DNA from 4 places in the Alteromonas sp. AWJ4_199 genome. Region 1 is predicted to be linked to each of the others. Evidence: predicted binding sites of a transcription regulator. Region 1 holds the regulator's gene; each other region holds the start of a gene.
The links. Region 1 encodes MetJ, which represses methionine synthesis genes. Its sites were predicted from a motif close to TAGACGTCTAGACGTCTA; they were not measured.
Positions count from the first base shown of each region.

Region 1 (3,175 bases):
GTTTAAAACAACAAAGGCGCATTGATTGCGCCTTTTGTGGAGTGAATCATGCAAACATGACATCACTCTTGTGATAATTGTTATTTATTAAACGCCTGGACGCACACCTAGCATGTGACAGATAGCATAGCTCAACTCACTGCGGTTTAAAGTATAGAAGTGGAAGTGTTTTACCCCTTCTTTAGCCAGCACTTTAACTTGGTCCATAGCAATGTTAGCGCCTATTAAATTACGGGTTGCTTGGTCATCGGCATCAAGGCCGTCGAACATTTTGTGCAACCATCCAGGAACATGAACATTTGTGAAACCAGCAAATTTAACCAGTGTTTGGTAGTTGGTTACCGGCAATATACCCGGAACGATATCTAAGTCGACACCTGCTGCGGCAGCGCGGTCTCTAAATCGAAGGTAAACACTCGTATCAAAGAAGAATTGAGTTATTGCTTCTGTGGCACCTGCTTCTGCTTTGCGTTTTAGGTTTAGTAGATCAAACTGCGCATTTGGTGCTTCAGGGTGCTTTTCTGGGTAGGCAGCGACAGAAATATCAAAATCGGCAACGTCTTTTAGTAAGGCAACAAGGTCAGAGGCATACATTTCTGTTTTTTCTACTCCTGACGGTAAGTCGCCGCGAAGTGCAACAATACGGCGAATGCCTGAATCCCAGTAGTCTTTTGCAATTTGCTTTAATTCATCACGGCTTGCGTCGACACAGGTTAAGTGAGGAACGGCAGCAACGCCTGTTTGCTGTTGAATACGTTTTACCACATCGTGGGTTCTGTCACGCTCACCGCTATTGGCGCCGTAAGTAACCGACATGTAGCTTGGCTTTAACGGTGCTAGGCGTTCAACCGACTTCCACAGGGTTTGCTCCATGGCTTCCGTTTTAGGCGGAAAGAATTCAAAAGATACATCAATATCACGCAGCTCCGACAGGGACTGGTTTAATGCATCGATACCTTGTGCGTAAGAAACCATGGTTTATACTCTCAAAAATGTAATCTTATAGACGTTTAGACGTCTAAATTAAAGAATATATGTCTAGACGTCAAGAGGTTTACACTGCTCAATTGACCTTTTCGTGAACTTGTTTAGAATTTCTCTTCATAATATAAAAAGAGTAGACCGAGTTAGTACAATGGCAGAATGGAACGGTAAATATATTCACCCCTACGCAGAGCATGGGAAAAAGAGCGAGCAGGTAAAGAAAGTCACTGTTTCTATACCTATTAATGTGCTTAAAGCACTTACTGATGAGCGTACCCGCCGCCAAATCAATAATTTGCGTCACGCCACTAATTCGGAACTGTTGTGCGAAGCATTTTTACACGCGTTTACTGGCCAGCCATTGCCTAACGATGATGACTTGCGTAAAGACAATCCTAATCGCGTGCCGGCTGAAGCTAGGCGTATTATGGAAGAAATGGGCATTGACCCAAGCTTCGAAAATGATGTGTCTGAAGACGACTGATATTTAGTATTAAAGAGAAACGGCGCTGTGTTGTAAGGCTTTACTAGTTTATAGCCTACAACACAGCGCCGTTTTTTTATGTACTTGTATTCTTTAAGCGCACTTTTTAGCAAATATTGGTTGAGCGTTAACCCAACCTTTTTTAGCCTTGTGCGCCAGAACTTTATTTTTCTGGGCTTTCAGGTACTCGTGCAACACCCGACTCAATAGCCGCCTTAGATACCGCGGTAGCTATACGCTCGCACAGACGTGGGTCCATAGGTTTAGGAATAATATACTCCTTACCAAATGTCAGACTATCGCTTTTACTCGCGGCCAATACTTCCTGTGGTACAGGTTCTTTCGTAATAGCACGAAGAGCTTCAACCGCCGCCACTTTCATCTCATCATTAATGGCTGTAGCGCGAACATCTAAAGCACCGCGGAAAATAAACGGAAAGCACAGCACGTTGTTTACCTGATTAGGATAGTCTGAGCGGCCAGTAGCCATAATTAGGTCTTTACGCACTTCGTGAGCAAGTTCAGGCTTTATCTCAGGATCTGGATTAGAACATGCAAATACAATTGGGTTTTCAGCCATCAAAGAAAGCGCTTCTGGCGGTAAAACATCAGGGCCTGATACACCGACAAAGATATCTGCGCCTTCCATTACATCTTCAAGGGTGCGCTTATCAGTATTGTTAGCAAACAGCTTCTTGTGCTCAGTTAAATCTTCGCGACGAGTGTGGATAACGCCTTTTCTATCTAACATGTAGATACGCTCACGCTGGGCACCACACTTAATCAGTAGCTCCATACAGGCAACCGCTGCTGCTCCGGCGCCCATGCAAACAATTTTAGCGTTCTCTATATTTTTGCCCTGAATCTCTAGAGCGTTAAGCATACCTGCTGCGGTTACAATAGCGGTACCATGCTGATCATCATGAAATACTGGAATTTTACAGCGCTTAATGAGCTCTTGCTCAATTTCGAAGCATTCAGGTGCTTTGATGTCTTCTAGGTTAATACCGCCAAACGTATCAGCAATATTCGCCACGGTATTAATGAACTCTTCGGTCGTACGATGCTTTACTTCAATATCAATGGCATCTAGACCAGCAAAGCGTTTAAACAGAAGTGCTTTACCTTCCATTACTGGCTTTGAAGCTAATGGGCCTAAATTACCTAAGCCTAGTATCGCAGTTCCGTTACTGATAACCGCAACCAAGTTACCTTTGCCCGTATACTTGTAAGCGTTATCTGCATCCTCGGCGATTTCTCTCACCGGCTCGGCAACGCCCGGACTGTAGGCAAGAGCAAGGTCGTCGACGCTATCGGCTGGCTTAGATAGCTCTACGCGAATTTTTCCAGGTGTGGGTTTGGCGTGATAGTCGAGTGCGCGTTGTCTAAAATCTGACATGTAAAAAGGTATCCTTAGATGTAGGGTTCATCGGTATTTTTGTTCACGCTCTGTAGCTATTTTATTATCGTTGTAGTTATAGATAGATAAACATAAGCGCGTTACAACTAACTAATGACAAAAGTGATTATAAATAGTTGTTAGCACTAGTGTGGTACGTTGGAAACTGCAGACCTAGCGTTAACTCTTCCTGATTTCCCTAACATATCGCTGTTGATATAGGTCTAACATTTAGACCTGAATTTATATCCAAAAGCGCCACAAGCCTTAGCAGTTAAGCATTATTCATAAAATTAATGCTCACTATC
Region 1 covers NZ_JBSWUR010000001.1:2,779,083-2,782,257, forward strand. Annotated here, with positions in the region: gene metF (methylenetetrahydrofolate reductase) at 88-975, opposite strand; gene metJ (met regulon transcriptional regulator MetJ) at 1,136-1,468, shown strand; gene ACXAER_RS12200 (malic enzyme-like NAD(P)-binding protein) at 1,632-2,867, opposite strand.

Region 2 (3,175 bases), 1.5 Mb from region 1:
ACGTATTGCTGTGCAATCGCTTCGTGACTGGTACAGTCAACAATCACCGGGTTCACCAGACTATTGTCGTTAGCGAACTGATGTAGACGTTCAACACTCAATCCTTCGCTTGCCGATTCAAGTGCAGATTTCCAGTCACCACTTAAATCAATACCTTGGCTGTTCAACAGCAATTTACGGCTATTTGCTATACCGTAAACGCGCAGCTGAATATTACGTTTTAAAAGTGCTGGCTGTTGTTTTTCAATCTGACCTAGCAGTTCAGTGCCTACATTGCCACACCCTACTAGGAACACGTCGATGGTATGGCGGTCAGAGAAAAAATTCTGGTGAATGACTTTTACTGCTTTCTTAGCACGCTTACTTTCAATTACCGTTGAAATAGAGCGCTCTGAAGAGCCCTGAGCAATAGCAACGTTGTTTACTCGCGCTTGGGCTAGCGAGTTAAAGAAACGCGCTGCCAACCCTTTGGTTTGACGCATACCATCACCAACCAAAGTAACAATGGCCAGGTCATGACGTACTTCGATAGGGTCTAGCAATTGGTTTTGAAGCTCAAGCGCAAAGGCATCTTCAAGTAGCGTTAACGCCCGGCTGGCGTCTTTGCTTTGAATACAGAAACTGATTGAGTATTCTGACGATGACTGAGTAATAAGGCTTATTGAAATATTGGCGTTAGACATCACCTCAAATACACGACTTGCCATGCCAACCATGCCTTTAAGACCAGGCCCTGCAACGTTGAACATGGTGACGTTATCAAGCTGCGAAATACCTTTCACCGACGTCCACACTTCGCTTTTCTCATTACTGATTAGCGTACCAGGCGCTGCCGGGTTTAAGGTATTTCTTATCAAACAAGGGATGTGGTGCTGTGCAATTGGGCCGATAGTTTTAGGGTGAAGTACTTTTGCGCCAAAGTAAGACAGTTCCATCGCTTCTTGATAAGTAAGTTTATCTAGCAGTACTGCACCTTCCACTTGGTTCGGGTCAGCGTTGTAAACACCGTCTACGTCTGTCCAAATTTCACAACAGTTTGCATCAATACACGCGGCTAGAATGGCCGCCGAATAGTCTGAACCGTTGCGCCCAAGCGTGACTTTTTCGCCCGCTTCGTTAGCCGCCACAAACCCCGGCATGACAAGAAACTCACTGCCGTCAGTGGGCACATCTGAAAAACGTGCCTTACTTAGCGATACGTCGGCAATACTGTCTAGATAATCGCCCTCAGCAAGTACATATTTAACTGGGTCGATAACGCGGTTTGCAATACCTTTAGCCGATAGCATAGCGCTAAAAAGCGTCACCGAGATGTACTCACCAATACTTAGAATACCGGCAGCAACGTTGTCTGGCGCAACTCCGAGAAGTTTTATGCCTTCAAGGTGCTGTTTTAATACTGATAAGTGACCAGCAATAAATTCCACCACGCTTGCGTGCTCAAACCCGTCGAACTCATTGTTAAGGTCGTTGGCAATGCCGGTAACCGTATCGTTCAACTTATCGAATAATGGCTGGAAATCTTCACCCGCGGCTGCTTGTTCACAAAGTAGTGAAAGCGCGTTCGTCACCCCTTTTGGGGCAGAAAGTACAACCGCAGCACCGTCGGTTTGGTGGGTTGCCGTGCTAATTTCCATAACGCGCATGTATCGCGGTGCATCGGCTAGAGAAGAACCCCCAAACTTTAAGACTTTCATATGCTGCTCCTTAAGGTTACGCATGCTAAAACGTGTGTAAAAAAAAGCCCGCTCTGTGTTAGGCGGGCTTTCGTTGTCTTTTGCTTACTTGCACTAGTCAGCGACCGCCCTTTTTAAGGTGGTAATTAACATAATGGTGGTGCGAGTAAGTAGAATCTTTTTCATACAAGCAATTTGCCGTATAGACGTCTATAAGTCAACCGCAGTTTTCACCACACTGTATTGCAAAATATGAAACACTCTTTAACTAATATTTCTTTTTAAGGTACAAACAGGAAATTAAGCAATTTCTTAACTGGCTTGCTAGTACTCTAATAGCTTTAAAACCTGCTTATTTCTGTAGTCATTCAAACAGAACTCATCCATTGAAAACCTACTTTATTCCAAACTCGCCTTCAAAAATGGGGCTGTTGCACTTTGTTGAACCTTAGCAACCTCCTCTGGGCTACCTTCAGCAACGATTTCTCCTCCCTCATCAGCAGCGCCTGGCCCCATATCTATAATGTGATCGCAAGCCCCAGCCACCTGCATATTATGCTCAACCATCACTACCGTATTCCCTGCTTCAACTAAGCTGGTTAAATGCTGCATAAGTAGCGAAGTGTCTGAAAGGTGTAAACCGGTTGTAGGTTCATCAAGGACGTATAGGGTATTAGCATTTTGAGCGCGCTTAAGTTCTGATGCTAATTTAATACGCTGCGCCTCGCCGCCTGATAATTCGGTGGCACTTTGCCCCAAGGTTAGATAGCCAAGCCCTACGTTCATTAGCGTTTGAAGGCCCCGCGTAATGACTTGATTACTATTGAACACAGATAGTGCTTCTTCAACCGTAAGCGATAATACATCAGCGATAGAATGTTCGCTGTAACCAACTTCCAGTACGTTATCGTTAAAGCGCTGACCGTTACAAACGGTACAGGGGGAATAAACACTCGGCATAAACAGTAGTTCTACCGATACCACACCCAAGCCTTCACAATGTGGGCATCGTCCTTTTGCAACGTTAAACGAAAAATGACCCGCATCGTACCCACGGGCTTCCGCTTCTTCGGTTGAAGCAAATAAACTTCTGATTTGATCAAATATGCCGGTATAGGTTGCCAATGTTGAACGAGGTGTCCTGCCGATGGGAGACTGATCGACCACAACTATACGACTTAACTCATCAAGCCCGCTTTCAATAAAGCCTTGCTGCGGCTCACTTTCGTCTAAAAACGTGTCTTGAGCGAGAAGATAGTTGGCGTCGGTAAGCAGTTCTTTCGTTTTTCTCGTCTCTTTCGTTTCTTTCGCTCGCTTCTCTTCTTTCTCGACTGGACTTAAACCGTCTTTGACTAACTCAACTAATGCTTGGCTAATTAAACTCGACTTTCCAGAGCCTGAAACGCCTGTAACACAGGTCATCACACCAAGTGGAATATCAATATCAACATGGCTGACATTATTCCTAGACACGTCTTTTAAACGCAATACCCCTGATG
Region 2 covers NZ_JBSWUR010000001.1:1,288,636-1,291,810, forward strand. Annotated here, with positions in the region: gene thrA (bifunctional aspartate kinase/homoserine dehydrogenase I) at 1-1,697, opposite strand, end outside; gene ACXAER_RS05630 (excinuclease ABC subunit UvrA) at 2,076-3,175, opposite strand, start outside.
Region 2: a site for MetJ is predicted at 1,872-1,889, ahead of thrA (bifunctional aspartate kinase/homoserine dehydrogenase I). Genes of this name have one in related genera too.

Region 3 (3,175 bases), 240 kb from region 1:
ATACGCTGCACCATTCCCAAAATAGCATGGTAACAGCAGTGAAATAAAAAGTCTTGATGTTGAACTTACTGAAACGATGTTAGGCCGTATCACCAAGTTACCACTTCGCCATTCCAGTCGATAAAATGGCAAGTCTGGTCCCGATTAAGCGCTGAAAGGTGGTGAATAAGTTGTTTTGCAGTGAATTCCGGGGTAAAGAGTTTTTTAGCAGCTACATTTTTTTGAAATGGCTTCGACAGCCCAGTATCAACGGTACCTGGGTGGTAACATACCAGCATGACATCTTTCAATCTGCGCTTGTACTCTACCGACGCTGTTTTGATAAACATATTGAGCGCGGCTTTCGAGGCACGGTAGCCATACCATCCGCCAAGCCCGTTGTCTGATATGCTCCCTACTCTCGCACTTAGACAAACAAGGGTGGACCCTTCTTTACTCATAACGTTGACTAGATGCTTAAGCCATATAGCGGGAATAATGCTGTTTGTCGCGAAGTACGCAGTCAGGGCTTCCTCACTGACATCTTCTAAGCGCTTTTCGGGGTGAATACCGTCGCTTTCATTATGCAAAAAACCGGTGGTTATAACTACTGTACCCAACACAACCTCTTGCTTCGCAAGTTGCTTAACGAATTCGCTGATGTGCTTATCATCCTGTTCAGCAATTTGATGATAGGAGACGTTCTCTGAATTGTTGCTTTCAGTTGCAGCTGAACGACTTACAGCAAACACTTTTGCGCCCGCACTGCGATATTGCTCTATAAGCGCAGACGCTATCCCACCAGATGCGCCCACTATAAGTACGTTATTTTCCATTCGGCTCTCCCGGTACACAGCGGTCGCACTGGCGTTTTTTTCCTGTTAAAAGGTAAGAAATGGTATATCTATGTTTTGCGAATACATTGTAGAAAGCATCAGCCACATAACGGATAACAGGCCAACGAAGCGGAGCATAAACCCAGCCCATACCTACTGCTTTCCACGCTTCATGGGTAACATCAAGCCCAGTAATTAAAGTGCCATCATCGCGAAGCCCGTGAATTCTGGCATTAAGCGCATGCCAATCCATGGTTGGATAGCGAGTTGCAAAATCAGGGGCCTGAATGTCGACCAGGGTGAGTTTGTTATCCTTGTCTCTTTTGCGTAAATGACGCATTTCGGCTATGCACAAAGGGCAATAACCATCGTAAAAAATAATCACTTCTACCTACCTCTGCTACATAAGACGCTTATCGCTTAAAAGACGATCTCGCCCATGCAAACATGGAAAAACAAAAAATACATCGCGTTTGCCGTGCACTATCAGCACTCTTGTAGCGGCCAGTTTAAAACCGTTTTAAGCCGTCGCACGTTATTCTTATTTAATATTCGTTTATACGATAAAAAAACACGCTTGGATGACTTGTGTTGTGCCCTACCCGCACCCACACTACAAGCAAAGATTATGAGAGGTTTTATTATGGCAAATTTACAAGTAGCCACGTTGGCAGGCGGATGCTTTTGGTGTATCGAATCAGCGTTTAATAGCGTTGAAGGTGTAGAAAAAGCAATTTCTGGCTATGCTGGAGGTGAAAAAGCCGATCCTACCTATGAAGAGGTATGTACGGGAAACACTGGTCATGCAGAAGTGGTACAAGTAACCTTTGATGCCGACAACATCAGCTACCGTGAAATATTAGAAATTTTCTTCGCGCTACATAACCCTACTCAGCTAAATAGACAGGGTAATGATGTGGGTACACAGTATCGCAGCGCCGTCTTCTATCATGACGACGCACAAAAAGCGGAAGCTGAAAAAATTATTGCACAAATCACAGAAGAAGAAATTTGGCCTGACCCGGTAGTCACTGAAGTAGTAGCCTTGAATAACTACTATGACGCCGAAGACTATCATCAGGATTATTTCAAAAATAATCCGCAGAACCAGTATTGTTCTATGGTAGTTGCACCTAAACTTGCAAAATTTAAAAAGACTTTTGCTTCTCGCCTTCGCAGCGATGCATAGGTAAAGACAGCTTTTTTAGCGACGTTTACAGGTTGGCTTAAAACGAAAGGGTTGCTTGGTAGCAACCCTTTTTCGGTTTTAAGAACATTGTAAGTAGATAGACGCTAATCAAACCAAGCGTCATTGATTTTAAGCGAAAACAACAATGGCGCTAAATCTTCATAACGCATTTCATGCGCCTCACAAGTCGCATTTTTCATGTAATTCTTTTCCCACGGATCGTTAATGATCCATAGCGTACTATCAATAGTGACTAGCCCTTCCATTGAAGAATTATCCATTGTGTACTGTTTACAATTCTGGTCACTGGCAACATCAAAAATAATGGGAATGCGCTTTGTTGGCTTGCTACCAGTGGTATCAATTACCCACAATTCATTGTCGTTTCTTGCGGCGCCAAATAAATACGATGCGCCTGTTGAGTGCGTATATAAAGCCAAGCCATTTAAGGGGTGATTACCCGAGGTAAACGAAGGGAGCTGAAGGTCTGGTTCGCTCACAGTTGCAAAATCGCTCGATGAGAAAAAGTCTTCATCAACTGCCAATGTAAAAATTCTTGGCTGTCCAGCTTTATCTTTCTCAAGCGCCAAATACAAAGTGCCGTCTTCCGCCATAGTCAGGCCTTCAATACCATCATTAGGGAAGTTTCCTACTTCGAACCCTTTCGGAAACTGAAGTGGACGCACATCTGACATTTCAACATCACCATTGTCCTTTTGCGTTAGTTTGACCAATAGGGTTGGGTAGTCTGTAGAGCCTGTATCTTCGTACTTGGTTTCACAACGAGGGCTTAAGGCACCAGTACGGGTTGCATCTTCTGTGACGGTGTAAATGACATTAGCATCTCTAGGGTCTACCGCTAACGCTTCTAAATCTGGTTGTTCGCTTAAGTAACTATAGAAGCAGCTTCGGCGCACTTCCCTTGAGAATGAAAAGCGCTCACTAGAGGCAACGAGCGTTGCTGTTTCAGGCGAAATAGTATGCAACTTCAACTGCTGCGTAACATCCGCACTTGCATCAGCAATGGTTACTAGCTGTCCGTCTAGCACCACTAGCCCTGATGTTTGGGGGTCAAACATAACTTTTCCAGATTCATCAAGGATCCACTTTCCTACTGTTGTTTCTGTCAAATCGGTAGGTTCTGAACTGATAATGACATCTTTGGGCTCGC
Region 3 covers NZ_JBSWUR010000001.1:3,019,976-3,023,150, reverse strand. Annotated here, with positions in the region: gene ACXAER_RS13245 (SDR family NAD(P)-dependent oxidoreductase) at 90-815, opposite strand; gene ACXAER_RS13240 (thiol-disulfide oxidoreductase DCC family protein) at 805-1,200, opposite strand; gene msrA (peptide-methionine (S)-S-oxide reductase MsrA) at 1,459-2,004, shown strand; gene ACXAER_RS13230 (hypothetical protein) at 2,109-3,175, opposite strand, start outside.
Region 3: a site for MetJ is predicted at 1,365-1,382, ahead of msrA (peptide-methionine (S)-S-oxide reductase MsrA). Genes of this name have one in related genera too.

Region 4 (3,175 bases), 1.6 Mb from region 1:
GTTATTCCTGTTACGCAGTGTGACGTTATTCTTATGCCCCTTGTAGGCTTTGATAGCAAGGGTAATCGTTTGGGTATGGGTGGTGGTTATTACGATCGCACATTGAGCTTCACTCAACACAAAACTGGTTTCCATTCGCCTTCAGAAAAACGTGCGCCAAAGTTGGTAGGCATTGCCCACGACATTCAAGAAGTAGATGCCCTACCTATTGCACCGTGGGATGTGCCGCTCGATGCTATCGTAACACCCACGCGCACTCTGCAATTTACTAAATCGTGATAGTCGCTATAACAAATTGAGCATACGAATTTGTGGGTTCATGTGCGCTTATACGTTACACTTGCGAACACGATAATTCGGAGAGTCACCATGGATCAGAACGCAAAAAAGCAAGCCGTAGCCAAAGCAGCCATCGAATATGTTGAAGCAGATAGCATTGTCGGTGTGGGTACTGGTTCTACCGTAAATTTCTTTATTGAAGAACTCGGTAACATTAAACACAAAATTGAAGGCGCAGTATCAAGCTCAGAAGCATCTACCGAGCGTTTAAAAGCCCTAGGCATTGAAGTGTTCGAGTTAAACGAAGTCAGCAACCTTTCGGTTTATATCGATGGGGCTGATGAGGTTACTGAACACAAGCATATGATTAAAGGCGGCGGCGCAGCTCTGACCCGCGAGAAGATTGTAGCCGGTGCCGCTACCACGTTCGTTTGTATTGTAGATGAAAGTAAGCGCGTGCCTGTTTTAGGTGACTTCCCACTTCCTGTAGAAGTTATTCCTATGGCTCGCTCTTTTGTAGCCCGTGAACTGGTAAAACTTGGTGGCGATCCTGAATACCGACAGGGAGTAGTGACAGATAACGGTAACGTTATTTTAGATGTACACAACCTTGAGATTCTTAATCCGCGCGAACTGGAACAAAAAATAAATAATATTCCGGGCGTAGTGACTAACGGTATCTTTGCGCTAAGAGGAGCGGATATTGTACTAAGTGCCACAGAAAGTGGTGTCGAAACCTTTAAGTGATACCTCTTAAAAAATGCTAAGTACAGCCAATGGCATAACAGAACAACCAGTATGCACGCGCCTTGGTGTTGCATTACAAAAAGTGTTACTTCTAAATAACGTATTCAATGAGTATAAACGGAACAGGCATTTTAGCCGTGGGTATCAAAGCGTTTTGGTGAAAAGCTACGCAAAATACTGCTTTTAACTTAGCGTGTTTTCTGTTAATTTCCGTTTAGACGTCTAGATGTCTTAAGTGATAGGTGTTTTTGCGGCTAGATGTATATATTGCTTAAGGTTGAAAACCTTTTTTATTAAAGCAAATAGCGTAATTAAAAACGCTAGACAGCAGACGCCAGACCAGGCTCTATTGCAAAGAAAGTAGTGCATATTTAGATTATTCACTACTGAGAAAATCACAAGAGTCTATGGTTCGCACTGCCAGCAACCCAAATTAAATCAGCGAGAGATAGCGAGTTCATGAGCAAAGTTTCATTAGAGAAGGATAAAATCCGAATTTTGTTGTTGGAAGGTGTTCACCAAAGTGCTTTGGAAACACTACAAAGCAATGGGTATAGCAACATTGAATTTCTCAAAACCTCTCTTCCTGAAGATGAGTTGATAGAGAAAATCAAAGACGCCCACTTTGTTGGCATTCGTTCACGCACTCAAATTACTGAAAAAGTAGTTGATGCAGCACAAAAACTTGTTGCCATCGGCTGTTTCTGCATTGGTACCAACCAGGTTAACCTTGAAGCCACACAACGTCGTGGCATCCCGGTATTTAACGCCCCGTTTTCTAACACACGCTCTGTTGCAGAACTTGTTCTTGGGCAAATTATTCTTTTGCTTCGCCAAGTGCCTAGCAAAAACGCTAAGGCGCACCGCGGTGAGTGGGAGAAAACCGCAGTAGGCTCTTATGAAGCTCGCGGAAAAACCTTAGGTATAATTGGCTATGGTCACATTGGTACTCAGCTAAGTATTCTTGCTGAACATTTAGGCATGCGCGTTCAATTTTTCGATATCGAAGACAAGTTAGTGTTAGGTAATTCTGCTCAGGTGAAGTCGCTTGAAAAGCTACTTAATACCTCTGATGTGGTATCACTACACGTTCCCGAAACGCCGCAAACCCAAGATATGATTGGCGAGAAAGAACTGTCTCAAATGAAAAAAGGCAGCATTCTTATTAACGCATCACGCGGTACCGTAGTTGATATTGACGCACTGGCTAAGGCACTGGAAAGTGGCCACCTTAACGGCGCTGCCATCGATGTGTTCCCAGTAGAGCCTAAGTCTAACACTGAAGAGTTTGAGTCACCGCTTCGCGCGTTCGACAATGTTATTCTTACGCCACACGTAGGCGGAAGCACACAAGAAGCGCAGGAAAACATCGGAATTGAGGTGGCTGGAAAGCTAGCGAAATACAGCGACAACGGCTCTACGTTGTCAGCGGTTAACTTCCCTGAAGTATCGCTGCCCGAGCACACCGGTCGTTCACGACTTCTTCACGTACATAAAAACCAACCGGGTATTCTTACCCAAATTAACCAAGCGTTTGCAGAAAAAGGCATTAACATTGAAGCCCAGTATCTACAGACTAACGCGGAAATTGGTTACGTGGTTGTGGATGTTAAAGAAGACCGTGGCTATGAGGCATTGGCAGAGCTTCAACAAATTGATGGTACGATCAAGACTCGCATTCTTCACTAAAAAGCGCTTTTCTTCATTAGGCTTTTTTGAAGAACATGGAATAAAAAAACGCTGCAACATTGCAGCGTTTTTTGTATCTGTACTTTTGTTTTACTCAGCAATGCACTGGTTCTAGCGCCTATTCCAACAACACTATGGCATCAGTGTATAAAGGAATTACCTAGGTAAAACATTAAACCGCCTCACCGCACAACCGAGCAGTCAAGGCGCTTCAGTAAAGTTTAGAAGAAGTTGTAAACTAGGCTTACAGCAGTTTCAGTATCAAGCTTCTCTACATCGTCATCAACGTTGGTGTTGTGATCTAACTTAAATGAAAGACGCATAGAAAGGTTACCGCTAATGGTAGCAGTTAGGGCTGACTCAGCACGTGACTTAGTGTTGTCAGAACCCACTTCTGTACTCACTGTTTGAGTAAATTTAGCAGTATCAGAAATCTTCCAAGAATATGCTGATGATGCAC
Region 4 covers NZ_JBSWUR010000001.1:1,167,211-1,170,385, forward strand. Annotated here, with positions in the region: gene ACXAER_RS05095 (5-formyltetrahydrofolate cyclo-ligase) at 1-279, shown strand, start outside; gene rpiA (ribose-5-phosphate isomerase RpiA) at 370-1,026, shown strand; gene serA (phosphoglycerate dehydrogenase) at 1,486-2,715, shown strand; gene ACXAER_RS05110 (DUF481 domain-containing protein) at 2,937-3,175, opposite strand, start outside.
Region 4: a site for MetJ is predicted at 1,234-1,251, ahead of serA (phosphoglycerate dehydrogenase). Genes of this name have one in related genera too.